Regions from separate parts of the Paenibacillus sp. P4_A9 genome, predicted to be linked through region 2. Evidence: a T-box and tRNA genes for the amino acid it is inferred to sense, from the RefSeq annotation. Region 2 holds a T-box; the other holds one or more tRNA genes.

Region 1 (12,480 bases), on a different contig from region 2:
GTTACTATACGTATCAGAGGAGGTGACATAAATGAGCCAAGAGGAAGAAGTAGTACAACAAAATGAGCAAGAAGAAATCTCTGCTGAATCCACTGAAGAAGTGGTGAGTCAAGAGGCTGAAGAAGAAATCGCTGAAGCGATTGAAGAAGCAGCAGCTGCAGAGGAAGAAATCGAACAATCCGAAGAAGAATAATGTAACCGTTATCATAATATATCAAATATCCCCCTCAACTTAACCGTTGGGGGTTTATTGATTTTACATGAGAAAAACTTCTATCGAAGTACTTCGAAGATGAGCGACCGCGTTTTAAAGGTTGTTTTTATCGCCAATTAGAAAGATGTTTTCGGGAACCGAAAACTTATCTTTCTAATGTGGTAAAAATTTTTTGAAAATTTTATTGAATTCCGCGAATAAATATTCTGAACATTCAAATAATACTGGTGTACCAAAAAAAAGGAGATGATTTTGAATGGCTAAAACTTTAGTCGTACAACAAGCAAAGGCAGCACTTGATCAAATGAAGTATGAAGTCGCTCAGGAAATTGGTGTCCCTCTCTCCCCTTCTGGTTACAACGGCAATTTGGCAACACGTGATGCTGGCTCAATCGGTGGCAACATCACAAAAAGATTAGTGCAAATGGCTGAACAATCTCTAGGCGGCTACAAACGCTAATCCTTTGATGTAGGAGCAAGCTCAAAAAGACTGAATCACTCGATCCTCCTTAGAGTGACTTCAGTCTTTTTCTTTTTTCTTAAATATCCTCCGATTTCCCTTCGATTTCCTCACAGTTTCCCCAAACCTCTATATTTGATTACCAAGTTTTAGTATGATTACCTTGCCTCTATCCCCGAAAAAGGAATGTTGAACCGACCTTTCTTATTCAGCATGACAAGTTTGTGTACAAAAAGAATCTTACAGAAATCACCTGGTTTCAATTTTTGGGAAGAGACATTGCGTGTAATAAAGACTTATCCCGCGAAGAGTATAATAAAATGTTTGTTGATTGCCTTGCGTCCTTATACAATATTACAAATAAATGAAAGAGCTGATCATTAGATCAGCTCTTTTGCTTATTCAACTACTTCTTCTTAACTTCTTCAACGAAAACGTCACTTGCATCTCGTGTACTACCGAGCTCAAGAATCGTATATTTCTTCTCGCCGATCATGATCACATCTTCCACTTCAGGTAGCGGATCGCCTAGGTACACAGTGCCTAAATACACATTACTACTTTTTAAACGCAAATTCCAACGATGCTGTTGTTTCGTCATAACCTTCGTCCTCCCAAACTCTAATGATCTCAAGTTACCATAAATTCACGCAAGATGAAAGCTATACTAGGAAACATCGCATGGATATGATACATTAACTTCACATTCATTACCAGAGAGGCTGACAACTTGCGATGACATCACAGGGGATTTCGAACGAAGAGCGCTCCATTCTACTCCCGAATACATCAGATTCAACACTTACAGAAGAACAACCCACTTCCTTTATACCGCGGTCCAAAAAGAAGCGAAATCCTTATTCAATCCTGCATAAACTGATCTTTTTCTGGCAGAAATAACACCACCCATCAATTGACAATCTCTCGAATTCTTGGTATATTACTACCTGTATCCATTAACGACTTGTTAGCTCAGCTGGGAGAGCACTATCTTGACAGGGTAGGGGTCAGTGGTTCGAGCCCACTACAGGTCATACCGAAAAGAAACCCGCGAAGCCTTATGCTTTGCGGGTTTCTTTATTTTTATAACAACTCCAACATCCCCCGTATCGCACGTTTCGTTTCAACAATTGCCTCTCTCAAAGGCAGTGTCTCACCCTGAAAAGGATGAACACTCCCAAAGGTATGATTCCCCTCAGGAATCCTCACCCACTGAATATTAGCATTATTAGCCACCAAATTCTCTGAACCTCGAATCCCTCGTTCCCCATCCGCTGTTCCTTGAATAAGTGTAATTGGAAAACTTGCTCCACTGACCCTACTGATAATATCAAATCTCTCTTTATTTCGTTCCATATCTTCTAGAATCTCGAGATCGAGCGGCATCATCTGTTTCGTTCGCCCATTCAAGGTATAGGAGCGGCCAGTGGCCCTCATCTCTGTTTTATTCTCAGGTGTGAGCAAATCTACATTGGCAATGCCATTCCAACTGATGACACCGGCAATTTCCTCGGGATGATCTAACGCGTAGATCAAGCTCACAGCAGCCCCTCTGCTATGACCCAGCAAAAAGATCGGTTTCACCGCCTCATCTTTGTGAATATCAGCTATGACAACCTGAATGTCCTCAATATCCCTGGAGTAGGTATCACGGGCAAACTTCTCAAGCTCCGTAAAATCCATCAAATTTTCGCCAACTCCATTATGGGAAAAATTCAATGCAACGACATCCACAACTTCAGCTAATTCGCTAGCTACATGCGGGAACATCCCCCAATTTTTGAATCCTTTATAGCCGTGACATAGTAGTAGTGTCCCTTTACTTGGTGCAGTATTGGCTTTGTAAACATCGCCTCGCACGACCCGCTGGTCGGTGATATGTAATTCAAAAGGTATTCCTTTGGGTTCTTCCATATGAAATTCCTTCCTTCCGTTCCAAATTGTTCGGTCATTCGAATTCTGTTGTTATTTTATCACAATCTAACTCGTACCTTTTATAAATTCATGCAAAAAAGCAAACACTTAGCTTAGCTATGACAATATACCTAACCGAAAAAGGAGGAAGCCCTCATATGTATTCAGTCCGATCTCTTATCAGGCAGCGACAACTACTTGTCACATTCCTTCTTACGCTCCTTTTGAGTCAAGGGTTAGCTGCTAGCACCCAGGCTGAAAGTACCCTGCCGCTGCATCGGGAAGTATCTGCTGATTCCGACTCGATTCAATTACTTGTCAAATCATCTCCTCGAGCTGTATATCAAACAGAGATGTCTTTTGTAGATAAATCATTGCAACGAGAGCTTGAGTCGGGCACAGTGGGTGATCCCTATTTAGAACCTCTAATGCCAGACACCACGCTCCGTTATATCAAAAACGAACAATCCATGCTCTTGGGTCTGACCCCAACTGGTGAGGTTATCGATTTGGGAGCGAAGCAAATCGTCAAGATCTCGAGCAAAGCGCAGGAGACGCTTCAGTCACAGGTTCTAGCAATCCGCGCCAAGCATTATGGCGAGCTGCTCACCTGGGAGGAAGCCAGCCTCGTGCTTCCCAAATATAGTTCTTTCACCGTCCTCGATGTAGAGAGTGGCCTTAGTTTCGAAGGGCAGCGTCGCGCAGGCTCTCATCATGCGGATGTTCAGCCGCTCACCAAAACCGACTCTGCGACGCTCAAAAGCATTTATGGCGGCAAATGGAGCTGGGACCGCCGCGCGGTCCTAGTCAAGCTGAATGGCCGCACACTCGCCGCCTCCATGCACGGCATGCCTCACGGCGGTGATGGTATACCTGGAAATGACTTCAACGGTCATTTCTGTATTCACTTCCTCGGGAGCGTGACCCACGGCTCCCGCTCCATGGACCCGGCGCACCAGGTCATGGCGCACCGGGCCGCAGGCTTGCTGCTGGACTACGTCAGCAAGCTCTCGCCCTGGGGGCTGATCGACGTGTGGATCAGCGCAGCACATCAAGGCGACCTGCAGCTGCTGCAGGTCACCACAGGGCAAGAACAGGCGATGCACGTGCGAAGCATGCGCCGCCTGTCCAAGTTCCCGGAGCAGGATGTGTCCCAGCTCCTGCAGCTCGACACCGCAGTCAATGTGACAATGACTGCGGCTAGAGCTTCCGCGGTGTCTAGTCGGCGCGTGCTTTTCCATCTAGAGCGTGCCTCATTGCAAGATCGGTGGTACATACGCAGCGCGGTGATAAATTGAGTAAAGCCCGGCCACTTTGAGTTCATCCAAAGCGGCCGGGCTTTATTGCTATTCTCCTATTCCCCACAATTATTGCAAGGATTGTCCAGAAATCTTACGTAATTCATTGGCAAGTCGATGGAATTCTTCTTGTGCAGCTTTTGAGGACGTAGCTGAATACCCTGCTGAAAGGAAAGGGATGATCGCATTGGCATCATGAACTGAAAGCGGATAATTAGGTGGTTCTGGAATAACAAGTGAATTCCACCAGCCTTCATTCCCATAAGATTCATCATAATCAATCGCAATACCATTCACCATCACATCATTTAAATATTGATAAATCTGGATGAACGTCGATTTCTTTCCTGCGCTCCATGCATACGTTTGCCAGAAATGAGAGCAAGCACCTGCGGCATACATAGCCTCCATCACAGCATATGAACCATACACACCCGTTGTAAAGGAAGTCGTAGCCTCACTTGCAGCTTTAATATAATCAATGACCGTTGGCATTAGGTCAGTAGATACATCGAAATCAACAGCGAAATAGATACAGCTCCCCTCCGGCTGGCCTACTTGCGCTGCAACTTGTAAGGCGGTGGCTCCGTCTGCCAATCCAGCATTTCTTCCACCAAGTGCACGACTCGCAGTTGTCTCAAAAACAGATACCAACTGCAAGCCAGCTCCACTAATTGCATCAGCCTCTGATTTCGTTAATGCCTTTGTACCACCTGGCACCAAATATCTGGCGACAAATGTATAACCTTGTCCGAAGAAAGCAGCCGCTTTTTGTGCCGTAAGCGGTGTTGAACAATCAAACCCTTTCGTCACTTGCAATCACCCACTTTCAATTAGTAATCTAGCTTATGCAAAACTAGAATCGCGCGACACTAGCTAGAATCTAGAGACAAGAACTCGGGCACAAAAAAGGACTTCTCTCCGGAGAGAAAAGCCCTTTCCTTCTATCTATTAAACTTCTTTCGTACCAAAACGGATCGCATTTCGTTCCTTGGCGCGCTGTGCTTCCACCTCACGATTACGAGGCTCTGCATGGGTAACCATGGCATCCAAAAGCTTTTGAGCTGCGACAGCAACATCTTGAACTGCCTGCTGAAAGGCTGCTTCATTCGCTTTGGAAGGCTCCGTAAACCCTGAGATCTTACGTACAAATTGCAGCGACGCCGCCCGAACTTCATCTTCCGTTACTGTCGGTTCATAGTTGAAAAGCGGCTTAATATTTCGGCACATAGTGTACTCCTTCGGGCTATACACAGCCCATAGAATAAATAAATACTTTTATCACCATTATACCTTAAATCTATTAACCACTTCTTGCAAGCCTGTCATCTGATCGTGGAGCTCTATCGTTTCTTTTTGAACACGGTTGAACATCTGTCCCAACGTCTCTACGCTGGCCAAAACTTCCTCGGAACTTGCTGCCGTCTCTTCGGAACTCGCGGAGGAAAGCTCGATAAAGCCAACAATTTTGTTTTTACGGTTATTTACATGCTCCATATCTGTCGTGATCTTTTCAACTGATTCATGGATTTGCTGCAAAGAGGTATGAATAAAATCAAATGTATCCGATGTCTCTCCTGCGTTCTCTTCCTGCGAACTTACGATGTGAAGCGACTGCTCCATCGCTGAAGACGTTTGCTGTGCAGAATGCAAGACATTCTCAATCAACGTCTGAATATGTTCAGATGCCTCTCCAGCTTGTACAGATAGCGTTCTCACCTCAGCAGCAACTACGGCGAATCCACGGCCGTTTTCACCAGCCCGAGCCGCCTCAATGGAGGCGTTAAGCGCAAGTAAATTCGTTTGTCTCGAGATGTTATGAATCGTGGTGACCATCTCTTTGATGGCATCAATATCCTGCATAAGTTTGCCTACGCTGGACTCCACGTCTTTGGTCACGGTAACATTATTGCGGATCAAATCAATCATTGCTCGCATCGATTCAGCGCCGCGCTCTTCCTTCTCGCGAATAATCGCACTATTATTTTGCAGAATTTGAACATGTTCTTTGGTGTCATCAATCAATTCCGCCAATTCGTGAACGCCCTTCATCCCATCCTCCACGACCTCCGCCTGACTCGCAGCGGCTGTTGCCAATTCGTGGATGGTTGTATTAATTTCATATGAAATCGTATTTGTTTGATTCATCGAATCTTTGATATGATCGGCATTGCCTTTGCTCAGACTTGCAGATTGTTTAACATCTTTGACGATCGTATGAATTTTCTCAATAAATTGATTGGTCGCAGTCGACAATCTGCCGATTTCGTCCATCGAAGTATCGGGAAGCCTTCTCGTTAAATCTCCGTCTCCCTGAGCAATCGCAACCATGGCAGCTTGCAGTCTCTCCAGCCTTTTGAACTGGCGACTGACAATGAAAAACAATACAGCCCCTGCAATCAGTAAGCCTGCTAATGTGGCAATACATGTGAAGTAAAAGAAGTTGGTCAAGACCTGCTCCGACAGTGCCAGTACAAGCACTTGACCCGTCGACAACGCTCTAAAGTAATACTTGGCTTTTGTTCCATTATGAGACATTGTCTTGTACGCTTTGTGCTCCGCTGTAAGACTCACGTTAAGAGAGTCAAGCAGTTCTGCGTCTAATTGCGTAATGGCATCATCAGATGAAGCAACGAGTTTACCGGTGGAATCAACGACACCAGCGAATAGCACATCTCCGCTAAGCTCTGACTTTAATTGAGTCAGCACCGGCTTAGCACCTATTTTGCCATCGAGTTCAGTTAGCGCGGCTCCATCTCTTCCTGTTTGTACAATGCGTGGAGATGACCAACCGGACACCCCGACATATTTATACACCTTAGGATCGATGCTTCTCTTCTGAGCCGGCTGTGTTACTACTTTCTGTTTACCAGTAATTAAATCCATAAACTCATACGCTTGATTCTTAGGGTCAGCACCGAAATTGAAATCTATCTTTTCGCCCGCATTCGTTAGCACCAACTGTCCCTGTGCATTGGTAATCCAAAACTCATCTATTCCGGAGCGCTCAGCTAATTCGACAGCTTGCTTATAGGTCATGGGAATTCTATCGTACATATACGACAGAAGGGCCGCTTGTCCAACCATTTCCTTCTCCATTACACTTTCCGTTGTTTTTCTCGCAATCAAAGCGTTTTCAATTCCAATCCGAGCCGTTTCTAACGTCGTAAAGCCTTTCTCATGTAGACTTTCAGCCGTCTGCTGATACGTAATTGTCGCTGTCCCAACGGACACTGCTAACAACACAATCATTAAGGGCCAAATAATTTTGTGCTTGATTGATTTAAATGCCATGTCGTTCTCCCTTTTCTGTGATTTCTATGATTTCCCATGTTTTAATTCGCCATTTTTCTACAAATTCCTGCAAAAAAGACGGGAATTTGCGATAGCCGATTTGATCAAAAAAATAAGCTCTCCAGAAGTAGAATGATCTACTTCCAGAAAGCCACCTGCTCGCCAATTTTGCAGAATCAACATGCTTCTTTAGGCACGTCTCAGTTCCTGGTTTGCCATTTCAGCTGCTGCTTGTTTCTAATTGACCGCCGAACTGTTAATATACCCCTTTACCTCTCCACTTCTTAGGATAAACCTATTAACATCTGAAGCTTTTATAGCGAATCCCATGTAATCTGTATCTTTTGCTCCTTTAGCCACAACACCAATCACTTTGCCATTAAGATTAGCCAATACACCACCCGATGATCCAAAAGTAACCTTCGCATCAAACTGGATCATGTCCCATCTTAGACTGCTCACTATGCCTTTAGACAGGGTGAATGGAAATTCTCTAGGATTGCCAAAGGCTAACACGGTTTGCCCTTCCGTTACGTCCGTGCTAAGCGACAACACAGTATCACTGATACATGCTGTATGAATGATTGCTAGATCCAGCTTTTCCTCCCGATAACCGACAGTCCCCGTGCACGTTTGTCCAGCTTTGTTGCTAAATTTAACCGTAGATGTTGGAAGCTCATGAACCACATGTGCATTCGTAATGATCGTGTCCGGAGAAATGTAAAAACCACTTCCCGATGTAAACAACTCTGCGTTAATCATCACAGATGCTTTGATCAGTTTCTGTGCAGATGAGATAGCCTTGTCCTCATCCGTCTGTATATCAGCATGGATCGGCTGGTTGAATAATAGAATAACTGCGAGGAGTAAACCTGCATAGTACTTCATTTTGCTAGCGTGGTACTCAAGTAGTTTGAAGGATTGCGGTTCACTTGTTTGCGAGTTGAGCAAGAGACGGTGATAGTGATACAAGATTTTCCGAAGTAACTCCATTGTTCACCTCTTGTATTATAAAGATACTCCCCACTAATTGGGGGGCCATTCTTCATATAATACTAATTGTATCACGCATTCTCTTTCAAAGATACATATTGTATCTGATTTTTACAACAGCCTTCTAATTCCCTGTTAAAAAAATTCTGTATAAATTGTAAATCGACTAGACCCATGCGCAATTGCATGGGCCTCTCGCAGATCCGGACGTGCGGGTCATCGCATCCGGCTCGTCCGTGTTTATCCCCTTTGGGGATGAAATACGGACAGAGCACTATGGGTCAACTATGTACCTCCGCCATCTCACGGTGTACTTGGGACTTCCACCCCTTAGCACGATGCGCTGCCAAGCGCACACAAGACAAAAAACACGGAATGTTTCTCCGTGTTTTTTGCTCGCTATTCAATACCAACTTCGAGTACGTCTTCAACTTGCCTTAACTCGTCTGTCACTGGAAGCAGGACATCTGCACGAGGCATTTTGACTGACAAGAAGATCGATATGAGCTCCTGCTCACCTTTTCGTCGATCTTCAATAATAACTTTACGAATATCTATTGCTCTGCGAGCCAAAACTGCCGAAACTGCGGCCAAAGCGCCTGTACGGTCGGGCATCTCAATTCGGATCACGTGGGTCCGCTTTGAGCTGCGTATCCATTTTTTCTCCACTTTATTGAGGATGTACAAGCTGATAAACATAACTACGGTAACTAAGATTGCCGGATAGTAAAATCCTGCGCCTACCGCTAAACCAATACCAGCAACAACCCATAAGGAAGCCGCCGTCGTCAGACCGGAGATCGATGCACCGTTAAATACGATTGTACCTGCGCCAAGAAACCCGATTCCCGTAATAACATTAGCTGCAAGACGTGCAGGGTCAATCCGGACATTCGTTTCATCCACGAACTCGTTAAAGCCGTACATGGATAATAACATGATGAGTGATGAACCAACGCATACAAGAATGTGCGTTCGTAAACCTGCCGCATGGTTGTTCTGTTCACGCTCGAGGCCGATTAACCCTCCTAGCACTAATGAAATGAGCACTCTTAAGGTTAAATGCCAATTATCTATATACCAAGGACTGGTATGTAGAATGTCATCCATACTTATCCCCCCCGTTTCATTGTATTTCTGTCAGTCACCTGTATTTTCTTGCCGAAATCATAAGCACTCTGCTTCTTATCCGCCCTAGAGTGAGAAATGTTCGGAGAATTGTTTGGAAAATCGGCGGAACTTCTCCACTTCCAGCCGATTCGTCGCTGTGAATTCCTTATGATTTCTGGAGCGACAGCGGTAATTAGTTGGAAATCAGGTTAAACGAATACGAAATGTTTTCAACTCGTAAGGTTTGAAGAAGGCCGCAAATTTGTTGTCGTTATGCTCCATTAGCTGCTCTTCGCGCTCCATCAAGTTTACTTCTTCTACAACCGCGATCGGAAAATGCGTTGTGAACTCCGCCGTCCCACGTTGTCCCGCATATTCATAGCAGCGAACAATCCAATGGTCAGAATCCTCTGCACGCTTGATAGTATCGACTGCAATATGATCTGCGTCGCAGTTGAAGAAGCTCAGCGTGGCGGGCAGCTTATTCTTACAACCTGCACTTCCGGCAGGCAGTTCCATCACCGATGAGGGAATGTTTAACTTGTTAGCCTCCACCATCGTACCGGCGTTAAACCAGTCTCCGTTGTGTGGCAGAAGCGAATACGTAAATTCGTGCTCTCCGAGGTCGGCCGTCGGGTCTGGCCTAATCGCCGACTTGATTAAAGTCAAGCGAAGTACGTTGTCCCGCACGTCATGCCCATATTTGCAGTCGTTCAGCAGGCTTACACCGAACCCTCTCTCTGAGAGGTCCACCCAACGGTGTGCGCACGTTTCGAATCGTGCAAAATCCCAACTCGTATTCCAATGCGTTGGACGCTGTACGTTGCCAAACTGGATCTCAAAAGTTGCAGCCGTGGCACGTACGTCGACTGGGAATGCCACCTTCAGCAGTTGCTGCCTTTCCTGCCAGTTTACACGCGTAACGAAATCGATCCGCGGATTATCCGTATAAAGCACCATATCCTGTTCCAACTGTGACTTTTCATACGTCCAAATAAAGCGAATGATTGTTCGTAGACAGCCTTGTTCAATAACTTCAACGGAAGTCAAATCTGTTATGTAACGTACTTTCTCGAGATAAAAGATATCGATGTCCCATGCGTCCCAGTTGACCGGCTTATCCTCATGTACGTCGAAACGGTTCCCCGTCTCCCCGGCTGCCAGCACTTCCCTCTTCGTACGCTTGTCGAAAACTCGGCTTAATTGTCCCTGCTCGTTCCACTCAATTTCATAGAATGGCGTCGATGCGGAACAGTTCGTTGCGATAATCCGACTTAATGCCGGTGAATCGGCGGCGGCGGCGTTCTCACAGCTTATCGTTGTGTAACCGAGCGCTGGAATCCCATCAACCTGTAGCAGCAGAGCGCTGCCATGCTGCGCATTCTCTACCCTTTGCGCCGTGAGAATTCGCTTGTTAGTGTCGTACCAAACTTTCCCCTCAAACCGGTCCTCCCACGGCAAGCTGACTAGATCACCACGTTTCCACGGAAGCGTATTCACGACAATCCAGCTTGGTGAATCTCCAGTGCGAATGAGCCCAGCAAGTCCCTGCAGACTTTCCATCTTGGCCCCTGCTGCCAACGCTTCTGCTTCTGCATACTCTACATGACAATCCTGGTACACTTCCGCGATCGAAGAGCCAGGTAAAATATCGTGGAATTGATTGCGCAGAACGATCTTCCAACAGTCATTCAGCTGCTTCTGTGGATAAAGGGAGAAGCTCGCCAATGAACCGAAAAAGGTGGACACCATCTCGGCATCGCGCAACAGATTTTCCATCTTCCTATTCATTTTCTTGTTATATGCCTGGGAAGTATACGTACCGCGGTGCAGCTCTAGATAGAGCTCGCCATCCCATTTATGAACGTAGCGGTCCGTCTCATTCACTTTCGCTTCGAGTTTGTTGAAATACTCGTCCGCACGGCCAATCGTCACATTCGGCAGACCCGGCATTTGATCCAGCCTTCTTCTCATTTCCAGCATCGCCCGAGTCGGACCACCGCCGCCATCTCCATATCCGAAGGACAGAAGCAGCTCATCGTTGATTTCTTTGTCACGGTAATTATCCCAAATTCCGGTTACCGTCTCGGGGAGAATATGACCGTTGTAGGTATAGTATTTATTATTACTGTCCGGACTGCGGTTCGCTTCGGGCGTTGTAATGTAATGAGTAAGAATATCACTGCCGTCGATGCCCCGCCAGATGAACGTATCATGGGGGAACCGGTTGTAAAGGCTCCAACTAATCTTCGTCGTCATGAAGTAGCGCAGGCCAGCCTTAATCAGAATTTGTGGCAGGGCCCAACTGTAACCGAATACATCAGGAAGCCATAAATATTCACATTTGGCTCCGAATTTTTGTTCAAAGAAGCGCATTCCGTACATGAGCTGACGTACGAGTGATTCCCCCGACGGAACATTGCAGTCCGACTCCAGCCACATCGCACCCCCTGCTTCCCAGCGACCTTCACTAACCCGATCCACAATTTGTCCATACAGCTCAGGGTAATCCTTTTCTATATCGTCGTACAGCTGCGGTTGTGTCTGCAGGAATCTGTACTCGGGGAATTGCTCCATTAAACGGAGCACTGTCGAGAATGAACGCGCCGATTTTTCCCTAGTATGCTTCAGGCGCCATAGCCAAGCTACATCGATATGCGTATGACCGATACAGCGAACTGTAACCTCGCTGTTTTTCGGAATAGCCGCTAACTCCTTCTTCAACTTCGCGTTCGCTTCTTTCACGCTCGCGTAAAAATTGGCATCGCCCGGAACTCGCCAGTCGATAAAACGAAATGCGCGATCTAACGCCTTAAGCAGGCTTTGATATTCCCAGCTGTTGTCGTTTAGTACCCGGATGGTTCTCAACATCGCATAAGCGGTGAAATACAGATCGTCCGTTTCCTCCTCCAGTAAAGACAGCGAAGAAACGCTGATTTGATGCTCCAATTCACTTTTTACGCCAATACTTCCATTCAGACCTGTCCATACCTTAAACATCAGCTCGACCTTCTGACCGACAAGCTCTTCCGGCAAAAACACTTCAGGATGATTACTTCCGACCCCCTGGAACGGTTTTCCGTTCAGAAATAGCAAGGATTCAAAACCCGAATTATGACCGCTTCCTGTTTTTCCAAAGTCGAACAGACCAAGCGCCTTCTTCCCTCTCCACTCTGCCGGCACGGTGACTTCCGTCT
Region 2 (12,480 bases):
GTAACCCGCTCCTCGTACGAGCTTTTGGCCAGCCTGCGACCTAGCTCAATACCCGCCATAATTTGAAGAGCCTTCGCATCTCCAATTCCCTTGATTAGTGTGAGTTGGTCCTTACTCATATCGACAAGGCTGCGAAGTCCACCGCTTTCACTTAGAATCCGGCTTGCCAAATGAATGGCTGATTCCGCTACGGTCCCAGTTCTTAATAGAATGGCAAGCAGCTCAGCATGGCTTAACGCTCCCGCCCCCAATTGGAGCATTCGCTCCCGCGGTCTTTCTTCAATCGGAACTTCTCTCAGCATCAAGCTTGAGCTTTCCATGTTTTCCCCTCTTCCGTTATGTAGGTTGTGTTACTTATTGCTATCCCATGCATAAAGATATTGACCCCAAAAACAACATAAAACCCCCGGATTGTAAGATCCGAGGGCTTCTAGGATGGAGATTCTGTATTCGATTCCGGACACTCTAATGCCCTTATTTGTTCAAGCATGCTGCCGATTGTATGACCTTCAAAGTAATTTTCCATCTGCTTTTCAGCATCGGTGAAAACCTTACCCATCAATCGATCCATTTTGGATGAAATCATACAAGGCTTGGACTCATCACCAGAGCACCAACTTGGCTTCAATGAACCTTGGCACGTCAAACGGTAAATCTCCCCGAGTGTGACTTCCTCAGGCTTACAACTTAATATAAAACCGCCACCGATGCCTTCCTTCGTTGACACATAGCCTGCTTTTCGCAGAAAGCCCATGACTTTACGAATTCGTGCAGAATGGGTAGACACATTAACTGCAATTTCTTCGCTAGTTGCCATATGATCCGGCAAGTGAGCTAATAGAACCAGACTGTGGACGGCAATTGTAAATTCGCTGTTCATGGCAGCTACCTCCCAGACAAATGCGAAGTCATGTCGCTTACTGTCATTGTAACCTTTACAGATTAGTCAGTCAATCCAATCACCCTATTTGGGAAGTAGAATAGATAAGCTTGGAAATCGTGTTACAACACTTGAATATCGAACATTAGAAGTAGATCACTTAACAAGGAAAGCGGGAGCCCCACAACCGTGAAATAATCCCCCTCTATACCGCTGATGATCGTTGCCCCAATCCCTTGAATCGCATAAGAGCCAGCTTTATCCTTGGGTTCCCCCGTTGCAATATAGCGCAATATTTGTTCGTCAGACATCGGCTTCATTCGTACATTGGTCACGCTATGCGAGACAACTTGTTGACCTGTAGCAGCATCCACGCAGGCAACACCACTATATACCTGATGTATATTCCCTTGTAAACCTTTCAGCATGCGGAAGGCATCTTGTTCATCAACTGGTTTACCAAGAACTTCATCGTTATGAACAACAACCGTATCCGATCCTATGATAACGCCGTGTTTATCTTGCTCTTCCAGCATTTCTCTGACTGTTGAGGCTTTACGCAGAGAAAGCAATTCAACGAGCTCAGCAGGCGTTATTTTTTGTTCGACGGACTCATCCGCGTCACTCACCCGAATAATATAAGGTAGTCCGAACGATTGAATAAGCTCCTGCCTCCGCGGCGACGAAGAAGCAAGAATAAGTCTTACATGGTCTGGGGTACGCAAAATTAACAACTCCTAAATTATAATCAACCAATTTACATATTCAACTTCTCACTAGAGTTTCCGATAAAGGAGATAGGCTCCTACTAATCCTATAATACTACATAGGTTTAGCTTCACCAAAAGGTTAAATTCATATTTCACAACTTGTAAATCCGCTTTAGGCTCCCATGTAATTTGAACTGATTTGGTTAGAAAGGCGAGAGCAGGAACGGGCGCCAGCAGCTGGCCGATAATAATCCCAGTAATTAATCCGACGATTAGAAAAATGATTAATGCAAACGTGTTTTTTTTCATACCTGTCATCCTCTCTATGTATGTACAAGCCTATTATACGAGGAATCACCTCTTTTTTCCATGTAAAATAAGCGGCTGCGCCGCCCAATGAATCGATGGTGATTCTTACCTGCTTACATAATAGAGCAATCCTAGTAAGATAGTTACCGGAGGTAATTTCAACTATGACTCTACTCAAAAGACTTATTCTGTTCACTTTATTACTAACAATTGCGTTCCCCTATCATGCATTCGCTTTCAAGGTGGTACTTGATCCCGGTCACGGCGGAAGTGATCCTGGCGCAACAGGCGTTGGCGGTCTCCGTGAAACCGATGTCAACTTGGACATCACCCTAAAAGTAAGGCAAGCCTTGCTTGATCGAGGTTATGAGGTCATTTTAACACGAACTAATGACACTTTCTTGTCTCTCGCTCAGCGCGTTGAATTCACGAACGAACAGCAAGCTGACTTATTCGTATCCATTCACGCCAATGCACATTCGAGCAGCAAGGCCAATGGGACCATGGTGCTCTACTATGACAACGCATACCCGCAAGAGGATTATCCAGCAAGCAGCACAATGACCCAATTAACGCCTTACAGCAAAGATTTGGCTCAGCTAGTACAGGACGCTTTGCTTGCACAAGCCGGAACCAAGGACTTAGGTCTGACACCAAGCGCTGTCTATGTGGCCCGAATGGGAACAATTCCAAGCATTCTTGTAGAAACAGCCTTTCTCACGAATAAAAGCGATGCAGCATTGCTAGCTAGCGATGCCATGCGTTCCAAAATGGCGATCGGAATCGCCAATGGAATCAGCGCGTATGAACCGCCTCTCTTTACCGATGTGCTTGTACATTGGTCTAGATCAGCCGTTCTTCGCATGAAGAATAAAGGCATTGTCGAAGGTATTGCAAACAATTACGAGCCAGACCGCGCGCTGACGAGAGCAGAGTTTCTTACTCTGATGGATCGTGTATTCTCATTCAGCAAGCTGCCTTCTGTCTGCAGCGCTAATGGAAGTGTGACTTCCAATGTTTATGGATGCGGGACTGGACCTGCTGCTAAAAGCTACTCTGATTTGCCTGCTTCACATTGGGCCAATGCCGTTTTTGCCAAAGCAGGGAAGTTAAACCTACTTCAAGGTTACGCGGACGGAACCATTCGTCCTAATCAGGCCATTACACGCGGGGAAGTTGCTTATTTATTTAATCAGCTTCTGCAAATGACATCGCCAACCAAACAATCAACGGATCAATCAGCATTCGATGATGTACCCAAATCGCTTTGGAGTGCTTCAGCCATTAACACGTTGAAAGAAAAAGGCATCATCAATGGCATATCGGAAACTACCTTCAAGCCAGATCAAACGATGACTAGGGCAGAAATCGCCTCCCTGCTCGATCGTTACATCACCAAATAACAGGAAAGCCGTGTATCTCAACTCCGATAAAGAGTTCAGGTACACGGCTTTTTGTTTAAGCAACACTAATCAATTTGAGAAGATCCTTCTGAGCAATAATGTACTGCATCAAAGAGGATTGTGCTTGCCACATCAATGCCTGTGATGGCGTTTTTTTGTATTCTTCCATAGATTGAACGGCACGATTGATCGCTGTTGTCATCTTCTGCATCGACTGCTTTACATCATCCCCAGCTCCGTCTGCGAGCCCTGTGCCGAGCGTAATGAGTGCCTGATGTGATGTACGAATCGCCTGTAAGGATGCATCCGTGAGAGCGGTTGGCTTCGTCTCTGCCAAATGGATAAGAGTCAATCCACTTATCGTATTCACGAGCTTATCGCCATCAGCAATGTAATTGGCCACGGACTCTGGCTTTGCGCCAGACCAACGAATCCCCATTACAGCTGGGAAATCCACGTTTTTCATAAAGACCTCAATGGTTTTATCCGTTGCCTGCACACCTTGTCTCAGCGCAATGGCATCGTCCTTCGTCTTAGCAAAGCCAACAAACACAGTAAGCTTGTCGGAGTTGTCTATTGCTGATGCAAGCCCCTTCTTACTAAGAGAATCCTGTACGGCCTGAGCTCCCTGTAAGGAGCTAAACACGCCATTTTGCAAGAAGGTATACGATTTCGCAGGGATTTGCACAGGTGTGACGGCTACCGATGTCGCAGGTAGAGCAACATCCCCTACGCCAGTTTGTGTTTTCGAGGTTGCTGCTGCAGCCTGTGTATTCGGGGACGGCACGGTTATTTTAGCAGGATTCGAGGTCGCAACACTCGGATCTCGATCCGAAGAGAACATGGAGAGCACGAAGAAACCGAACGCGATGCCAGTTACTACTGCACCAGCCACCGATGTTGCGATACGAATCCACGGGGTACCTGACGATTTCGCATATCTAGTCCCTGTCCCAGGCTCCCTGTATGGTTCTCTGTAAGGCTCTCTGTAAGGCTCTCTGTAAGGCTCCTTGGATGTCCAATTGGACCACTCATCCCGCGTATCCACAGGCTCCACATCTTTTCGGACTGGAGATGGTTGTGGGGAATTTTGCTGCTCCCGGGTTATCTGCGTTTCACGAATAATACGTTCTACGCGCTCGCCCTCTGATTCGATCTGACTATGCCAGTTTCCAAAATCAGTGGTAAACGTATTCAGCGCATGTGATTCAAATAAGGACTCCACTTGCTCTCTTTCAGCTTGCTCGTAAGGCGTCACTTCTTTCGAATTGCGGTCTAGCTTCGCGTCTATAACTTTATACTCTTCTTGATAGAGTGGGATTACGTTTTCCTCTTGATCATGGACCCGTGCTGCTCTGCGTGTTGATTCTGCCCCTTCCTTGGGGTCGAATCGATAGGTGATTCTAGCTTTTTTCATTCTCTTCCCACACTCCTCATCATATGTATGTTGGAAACGGGCGCAATGCCGTATCATCTTGTCCCAATCTTCTGTTACTAGAGTATGAGAGAGAGAACCTTAATATGATTTTTTTATGAGAAAACCTCTATCGAGGCCATTCACAGATGAGCGACCGCGTTAATTAGTGGAGAGACTTTGGTCTCCGACCAAAGATCCCTATATATGGTAGGTTTTATCGCCAATAAGAAAGCTGTTTTCGGAAGCCGAAAACTCATACTTTCTTATGTGGTAGAAAAAAAGACCGCCTCCAGCCCCATTGGCTCCAGCGATCTTTTCTCTACGTATGTGATTCGTATTTCTTGCGCAGCGATTTAGCTAATCCATCGGCTGCCTTCCAGATGTCACCTGCGCCCATCGTAAGGACGAGGTCACCAGGCTGAACGTGGTCAACCAAATAGGTTAGTACCTCTTCACGGGTGGCAATATGCTGAACATTCGGGTTGCTGTTGCTGCGTATCAGCTCGACTAGCTTTACGGAGTCAACACCTTCAATTCGTTGTTCACCTGCCGGTGAATAAATATCGGTTATGATCACTTCATCCGCTTCAAGGAAGGAACGGCTAAACTGCTCAAACAAGTAATAGGTTCTCGTATACCGTTGCGGTTGAAACACAGCGATTATGCGCTTTCTCGTTGCTTTCGCTGCGGAAATCGTTGCTTGAATTTCCGTAGGATGATGCGCATAATCATCGATAACCAAGATGTTTTCAACTTCGCCAAGCACCTGAAATCTACGCTTTGCCCCTCGAAACTCTTGAATAGCTTCCGCAATTTTCTCGAAAGATAGACCTGCTTCCAAGCAGGTAATCAATGTCGCAAGCGCGTTATAAACATTATGTTTACCTGGTACAGATAGACTAACTTTCCCTAAGGAAGTGCCCTTGAACTCTACCGTAAAGGTAACCTTGCGGTCACCAAGCGAGATGTCACGGGCAATATAATCCGCTTCCGTCTCAATACCATACGTAATCACTTGGCTTTGAATTTCCGGAATCATTTCCCGCAGGAATTCATCATCCTGACAGACAATCGCTTTTCCGCCAGGTCTTACTTGGCTTAAAAATTGTTTGTATGCTTTTTTCAAATTTTCGAAATCGCCATTATAATTTTCCAAATGGTCGGCTTCGATATTGTTGACTAACGCGAGGGTTGGGTGATATTGCAGGAACGTTCCATCGCTCTCATCCGCTTCCGCAACAACGTACTCACCTTTGCCAGCTTTGGCATTGCTGCCTACATTCATGATTTCTCCACCGATAATATACGTTGGATCTATGCCGCAAATCTCCATCACCAAAGCAATCATGGAGGAAGTTGTTGTCTTACCGTGGGCACCTGCAACGGCAATCCCTTTGCGTTCGTTCATCAGCCTTCCCAACATTTGCGAACGATGAATAATGGGAATGTTCAATTGCTCTGCAGCTTGCATTTCCACATTGTCTTTGGATAACGCCGTTGAATATACAACCAAATCGGCTCCTGATACGTTAGTCGCCTCATGGCCAATAAACACTTGAGCACCTTTAGCTTTCAGTTTATCTGTAAGCTCTTGCTGTGCTAGATCTGATCCCGAAATACGGTATCCCATCTCGAGCATGACTTTGGCAATGGCACTCATGCCGTATCCGCCGATTCCTATAAAATGTACGTGTTCTGCTTGACTCACGCTGTTCTCACCATCCTTTTTCAGAATCGGTTTGATAGGTTATCCAAGAACGAACATCAGAGATTAAATACAGCGTGCCGGATACGACCGCCAGATCATCCTGCTCAGTTCTATTTGTTAATAAGGTTAAAGCTTGCTTCCAATCGCTTTCTACAACAATGTCAACCTCACGATTCATCTCTCGAAGAAGACCACTTGCGATTTCAGCGAGCAGGGAAGCATCCCCTTTTTTATGAAAATTAGCTTCCGTAATAATGAGCGTATCCACCAATGGTAGTATATGCCTTAAGTAGCCTGTATGATTCTTCGTTGCTAGCATTCCAATCATCATATGAAGCTTCTTATAGCTATAGACGTTTTGAAGTGCTGCAGCCAGTGTTGCAGCCCCTTCTGGGTTATGAGCCCCATCGATAAGGATCCGCGGCTCTTGTGAAACCATTTCCAGCCTACCTGGCCATTTGGTCCCCTCAAGCCCCTTCTGCAAATCTACGTCCTCCACAATCGTGGCATAATATTGACGAAGCACCTCAAGTGTCATGACCGCTACGGCCGCGTTCTTCAATTGATGCTCACCGTTCAACGTGATGGACAGATCCGGAATAGGTCGAAAAGGTCCATTAAACTGGAAGCTTTGACGATCTAGCGTGCTGTTCACTTCAGTCAGTGAAAATTGATCACCAAGGGAATAAAGCGTCGCTTTCTTCGCCTTCGCAGTTTGTTCAATAACGCTCCAAATCGCCGCAGGCTCAACTGCTGTTATGACAGGAACTCCTGCTTTAATAATCCCTGCTTTTTCAGCTGCTACCAGCTCCAGCGTATCACCCAGAATATCCATGTGATCATGGCCGACATTGGTAATAACGGTAACGATTGGATTCACGATATTCGTGCTATCCAGCCTTCCCCCGAGTCCTGTTTCCCATACCACATAATCGGGATAAGCCACTTTGCCAAAATAAAGAATGGCCAGTGCAGTCGAAATTTCAAACATCGTTGGCGGGCCAACCTCAGTTGCTGCAATCTCATCCACGATCGGCTTCATGTCATTCACTAAACGCAGCAATACGTCATCCGCAATGTCAGCACCATTCACTTGAATACGATTGGTATACCTCACCAAATACGGCGACGTAAACGTGCCTACATCATAGCCGCACGCTTGAAGCACGGAAGCTAGATAAGCGCATGTTGAGCCCTTTCCATTCGTACCCGCCACATGAATGAACTTCAGCCTGCGTTCAGGGTGCCCCAGCTTTTCCATCAATAGCTGCATACGTTGGAGGCCCGGCTTCATACCAAGCTTCTCCATCCGTCCTACGATCCAATCAATGGCTTCCTGTGCGGTTTGGAACTCACCCACAGTATTCTTGATTTCATCCATTGTTCTCATCCTCTTTTACTATATGAATCACCGTGTAGACGAACCTAGGCGATCGTATAATTTGCGTTCCTTATGCCTTTAACTCCGCTAATCGCACGATAACTTTATCTCGCTTATCCGCATAATCGGCAAGCTTGGCTTTCTCTTCTTCGATAACTTTAGCAGGTGCTTTAGCCACAAAGCCTTCATTGCCTAGCTTCTTCTCAATACGCTCAACCTCACCATGTAAGGATTGCAGTTCTTTGTCCAAACGTGCAAGCTCTTGCGTAATATCGATCAGGCCTGCTAACGGTAGGTATAGCTCAGCTCCTGTGATAATTGCCGTCATCGCTTTGTCCGGTGCCGCCATTGTAAGGTCTATTTCAAGCATGGACGTGTTGCAGAAGCGTTTCAAATACTCCTCATTTTTGCGAAGAATGTCCTGTGTCTCTGCACTAGCCGGTTTAATCAGAAGCTCTACTTTCTTACTCATAGGCACATTCACTTCTGCTCTGATATTACGAACGGAACGAATCGCTTCCATCAAAAGCTCCATCTCACGAATCGCATCAGGCGCTTCGAAGGCTGCGTTCTCTGTCGGCCAAGCCGCCAGCGTAATCGTATCCCCAACATGCGGCAAGTGCTGCCAGATCTCCTCCGAAATGAACGGCATGAACGGATGAATCAAACGCTGCGTTTGATCTAATACATAAGCGAGAACCGATTGTGTCTGCTTTTTGGCCGCTGCATCGGTACCATACAAGCTCAATTTACTGAACTCAATATACCAATCGCAAAGATCATCCCAAATGAAATTGTAGAGAAGACGGCCTGTTTCGCCGAACTCATAGCTATCAATTAGACGAGTCACGTCACGAACGGTTTCATTCAAACGATGTAAAATCCAACGATCAGCCGTACCTAATTGACCAGTCAAATCGATGTCCGCTGCGTTTACACCCTCCAAATTCATCAGAGCGAATCGGGATGCGTTCCAAATCTTATTTGCAAAATTCCGTGCTTGCTCAACCCGCTCCCAACGGAAACGCAAATCTTGACCCGGTGTGCTGCTTGTCGAAATCATATAGCGCATGGCATCTGCACCGTATTTCTCGATAACTTCTAACGGATCAACCCCGTTACCAAGCGATTTGGACATTTTGCGGCCTTCGGAATCGCGAACAAGACCATGCATAAGCACATCTTTAAACGGAATTTGCCCCGTAAATTCGAGCCCCTGGAAAATCATCCGAGCTACCCAGAAGTAGATGATATCGTAGCCAGTTACGAGTACACTCGTCGGATAGAAACGCTTCATATCCTCGGAATCATTCGGCCACCCTAATGTGGAGAAAGGCCATAGCGCTGAGCTAAACCAAGTATCAAGTACATCGTTATCTTGCTTTAGATTCGTGCTTTGACAATGTGTGCAAGCCGTTGCATCCTCACGAGTTACCGTGATTTGACCGCAATCTGCACAATGCCAAGCAGGAATGCGGTGTCCCCACCATAGCTGACGGGAAATACACCAGTCACGTACATTTTCAATCCAATTCAAATATGTTTTCTCGAAGCGATCTGGTACAAAATTTACACCAGCGCCTGATTTCTGTGCTTCAATCGCTTGATCAGCAAGCGGCTGCATTTTAACGAACCATTGTGTAGATAAGTAAGGCTCAATTACTGCGCCACTGCGCTCGCTATGTCCAACTTGGTGAACGTGCTCCTCGATTTTGATCAGAACACCCTGTTCTTTCAAATCAGCAACAATTTGCTTACGGCAGTCGAAACGATCTTGCCCCTGGTATGGGCCCGCATTCGCGTTCATCGTTCCAGTTTCGTCCATAACAAGAATTTGCGGCAGGTTGTGACGCTTTCCTACTTCGAAATCGTTCGGATCATGCGCAGGCGTGATTTTGACCGCGCCGCTGCCGAACTCTTTTTCAACATAATCATCTGCAATAATCGGAATCTCACGGTTGACGATCGGCAGCAGCAAGGACTTTCCGATGAGGTGCTTGTAGCGCTCATCCTTCGGATGAACAGCAACAGCAGTATCGCCTAGCATCGTTTCAGGACGCGTCGTAGCAACTACGATCGAACCTGATCCGTCAGTCGTCTCATATTTCAAATGATAAAGCGCGCCTTGCACTTCTTTGTACTCAACTTCAATATCCGAAAGAGCCGTGCGTGCTGCCGGATCCCAGTTAATAATATAGTTACCGCGATAAATCAAGCCTTTTTCAAACAAGCTTACGAAAACTTCACGAACCGCTTGCGATAGTCCTTCATCCAGTGTAAATCGTTCACGCGAATAATCGAGAGAGAAGCCCATTTTGGCCCATTGCTCGCGAATCGTATCCGCATATAATTCTTTCCACTCCCAGACCTTCTCCAAGAACTTCTCGCGCCCAAGATCATAACGCGTTTGCCCTTGTTCGCGAAGCTTCTGCTCAACACGCGTTTGCGTTGCAATCCCTGCATGGTCAGAACCAGGCAGCCACAGGGTGTCAAAGCCCTGCATACGCTTCGTACGAATCAGAATATCTTGCAATGTAAAATCAAGTGCATGCCCGATGTGCAGCATACCTGTTACGTTCGGAGGCGGTATCACGATCGTGTAGGTTTCCGCGTCAGGACGGTTGCCTGCTTTGAAAAATTCATTCTTGATCCAGTAGTCGTACCATTTACGCTCCGCTTCTTTCGGGTCATACGTTGTAGGCATTTCCGTTTGTAATTTGGTTTCGGTCATATAAAGTACCTCCATATCTGGCTAGTTGTTATAAACACAAAAAAACCTTTCGCCCAAAAAAGGACGAAAGGTATAGCTTCCGTGGTACCACCTTCATTTCATGCGACTTACCCCAATGGCAAATAACATGACACTTAAAACAGATAACGGCTGCGACCGGAAAATGCTAATGCATGCGAGATGAAATCTCGACAATTGCACTCACATTTACTGCTCCAGGGCGACTTCGATCGGATGTATCCTGAGGAACCTCTCAGCGCTGCAGTTCCACTCTCTGAAGGGCGTTCCGACTACTACTCCCTATCCTTGCAATTCCATATGTTGGTTTGAAAATGATTTACACTATATGATAACTAACATTTGCCACATAGTCAATATGTAACAAGCCTGCTTCCGCGAATGTCATCGTTATTTCATAGTATTGGGAACAAATAGCATTTGTATACACGTTTAAACATAAAGAGCCCCCAGCCGCGATAGCAGCCAGAGGCTCTTGCCTATGTATCGGTATTTATTTGGGCAAATAAATAACTTGACCCACTACAATATCTTGATCGCCTAGACGATTCATGAGTTGAAGCTCACGAATTGTCAGTTGATAGCGCTTGGCAATGGATTCTAAGGTGTCTTCCTTCTGAACGATACATAATTTGAGCTTCCTAAACTCTTGCGACTCCGACCTGCTCTGGAGAAATAATCGTCTCCACTCTACGGCATCTATCCGCGATTCCGCCTCAAGAGCCGCTTTCGCCTCTGCTTCCGCAATCCGCTTATCGGAAAGATACGAGCCTGCCTTTGATAATAACGATTTGATGCCATACGGGTTTACCTCCACAGCGTCCGCCGCCTTCTTGCCAAAGGCAACTTTAAGCTCCTTTTTCTCCTCCGTAACAACGGTACTATCGGCATGCGGGGTTACCTTCAGCTCGATTTGCTCCACTTCTACACTAAACGAGTCATCACCATGAGTGACTGGTTGAGCCGCGATGACCGCTGGTTCAGGTGCAGCTGCAATCAGGGTTGGAGATGGTGTAGGAATCGGCGTAGGAAGAACTGGACTCGGCGGTGGTTGGATCACTTGTGGAACCTGCGGCTCTTGCGCTATTGGTGCTAGTACGGGAGCTGGTGTGTACGGAATGACAGGCTCGGAGCGTGGATACTCAACTTGATGTACAAAAGTAACCTCTTCTTCCTCCCGCCAGCCTTCTTGCGGCGCAGAAACCATTTCTACACCTTGCAGAGAAAGAACTCCTGTTACATTCAAGCTGCGAGCCGATAAGAGGTCGATATCAAAGTTCTCGATTTCCACCTGAATATCTTCTACACGATGAATGCGATTCAAGGGCAGCGTGATTTCGACAGGAATCAAATGCTCAAGTGTACGAGGGCTACCGCCTTCTTCACTAAAGTAGTTACCCGTAAGTAGTAAATTCCCCTTTAAGATCGCTTGATCATCCAGCGTTAGTACTTGAATATGCGGAAGCAATTCTACCTCATTCAACTCTTGTATAGCCGCCAAATTCTCCTGCAAATGCACACGTTCATAAATATCAAATCGTAATCCTGGTTGTTGTTCAGACACCGAATGAATCCTCCCTTCCGTTAATTCGAAACGTCAATCAGCTCCGAATTGTTGGGTGATATACTTGATTGTCTCTAAAAGTATATGGGTGGGGGAGGCCAGGCATGACTACATTTTTAATTTTTCTCAAACATCTGTTCCAATAATAACTTGAAATCTAGTGGATAGGGTGCATGAACAACAACCTCATCTTGCGTAATCGGATGTCTAAATACTAGTCGTTCACCATGAAGCGCTTGTCGTTGAAACAAACGTGAAGAACCTCCATATAAGGTATCTCCTACTAGCGGATGCCCTAAATGACTGAGATGGACCCGGATCTGATGTGTTCTACCCGTCTCCAATTCTACTTCCACGAG

Evidence for each region. A T-box is a leader RNA that pairs with one kind of tRNA and senses whether it is charged. The one in region 2 lies ahead of AC1DVJ_RS24105 (valine--tRNA ligase), so its partner is inferred to be a tRNA-Val.
Region 1: it has a tRNA-Val gene. The T-box ahead of AC1DVJ_RS24105 (valine--tRNA ligase) is inferred to sense a tRNA for this amino acid. The anticodon was not compared.

What each region holds. Positions count from the first base shown of each region.
Region 1 is NZ_JBFUHL010000060.1:5,150-17,629, forward strand. It holds gene AC1DVJ_RS25035 (hypothetical protein) at 32-193, shown strand; gene AC1DVJ_RS25040 (small, acid-soluble spore protein, alpha/beta type) at 471-674, shown strand; gene AC1DVJ_RS25045 (hypothetical protein) at 1,081-1,275, opposite strand; tRNA gene AC1DVJ_RS25050 (tRNA-Val) at 1,636-1,708, shown strand; gene AC1DVJ_RS25055 (alpha/beta hydrolase family protein) at 1,758-2,588, opposite strand; gene AC1DVJ_RS25060 (hypothetical protein) at 2,747-3,886, shown strand; gene AC1DVJ_RS25065 (DUF1906 domain-containing protein) at 3,956-4,699, opposite strand; gene AC1DVJ_RS25070 (DUF2277 domain-containing protein) at 4,838-5,116, opposite strand; gene AC1DVJ_RS25075 (methyl-accepting chemotaxis protein) at 5,174-7,180, opposite strand; gene AC1DVJ_RS25080 (S1C family serine protease) at 7,418-8,173, opposite strand; gene AC1DVJ_RS25085 (MgtC/SapB family protein) at 8,573-9,283, opposite strand; gene AC1DVJ_RS25090 (alpha-mannosidase) at 9,488-12,480, opposite strand, start outside.
Region 2 is NZ_JBFUHL010000052.1:26,680-39,159, forward strand. It holds gene radC (RadC family protein) at 1-320, opposite strand, end outside; gene AC1DVJ_RS24070 (RrF2 family transcriptional regulator) at 431-880, opposite strand; gene AC1DVJ_RS24075 (Maf family protein) at 1,003-1,605, opposite strand; gene AC1DVJ_RS24080 (DUF4321 domain-containing protein) at 1,657-1,899, opposite strand; gene AC1DVJ_RS24085 (N-acetylmuramoyl-L-alanine amidase) at 2,064-3,302, shown strand; gene AC1DVJ_RS24090 (SPOR domain-containing protein) at 3,358-4,719, opposite strand; gene murC (UDP-N-acetylmuramate--L-alanine ligase) at 5,039-6,379, opposite strand; gene AC1DVJ_RS24100 (bifunctional folylpolyglutamate synthase/dihydrofolate synthase) at 6,435-7,808, opposite strand; gene AC1DVJ_RS24105 (valine--tRNA ligase) at 7,879-10,539, opposite strand; T-box leader at 10,596-10,855, opposite strand; gene AC1DVJ_RS24110 (LysM peptidoglycan-binding domain-containing protein) at 11,051-12,121, opposite strand; partial or broken gene AC1DVJ_RS24115 (RluA family pseudouridine synthase) at 12,238-12,480, opposite strand, start outside.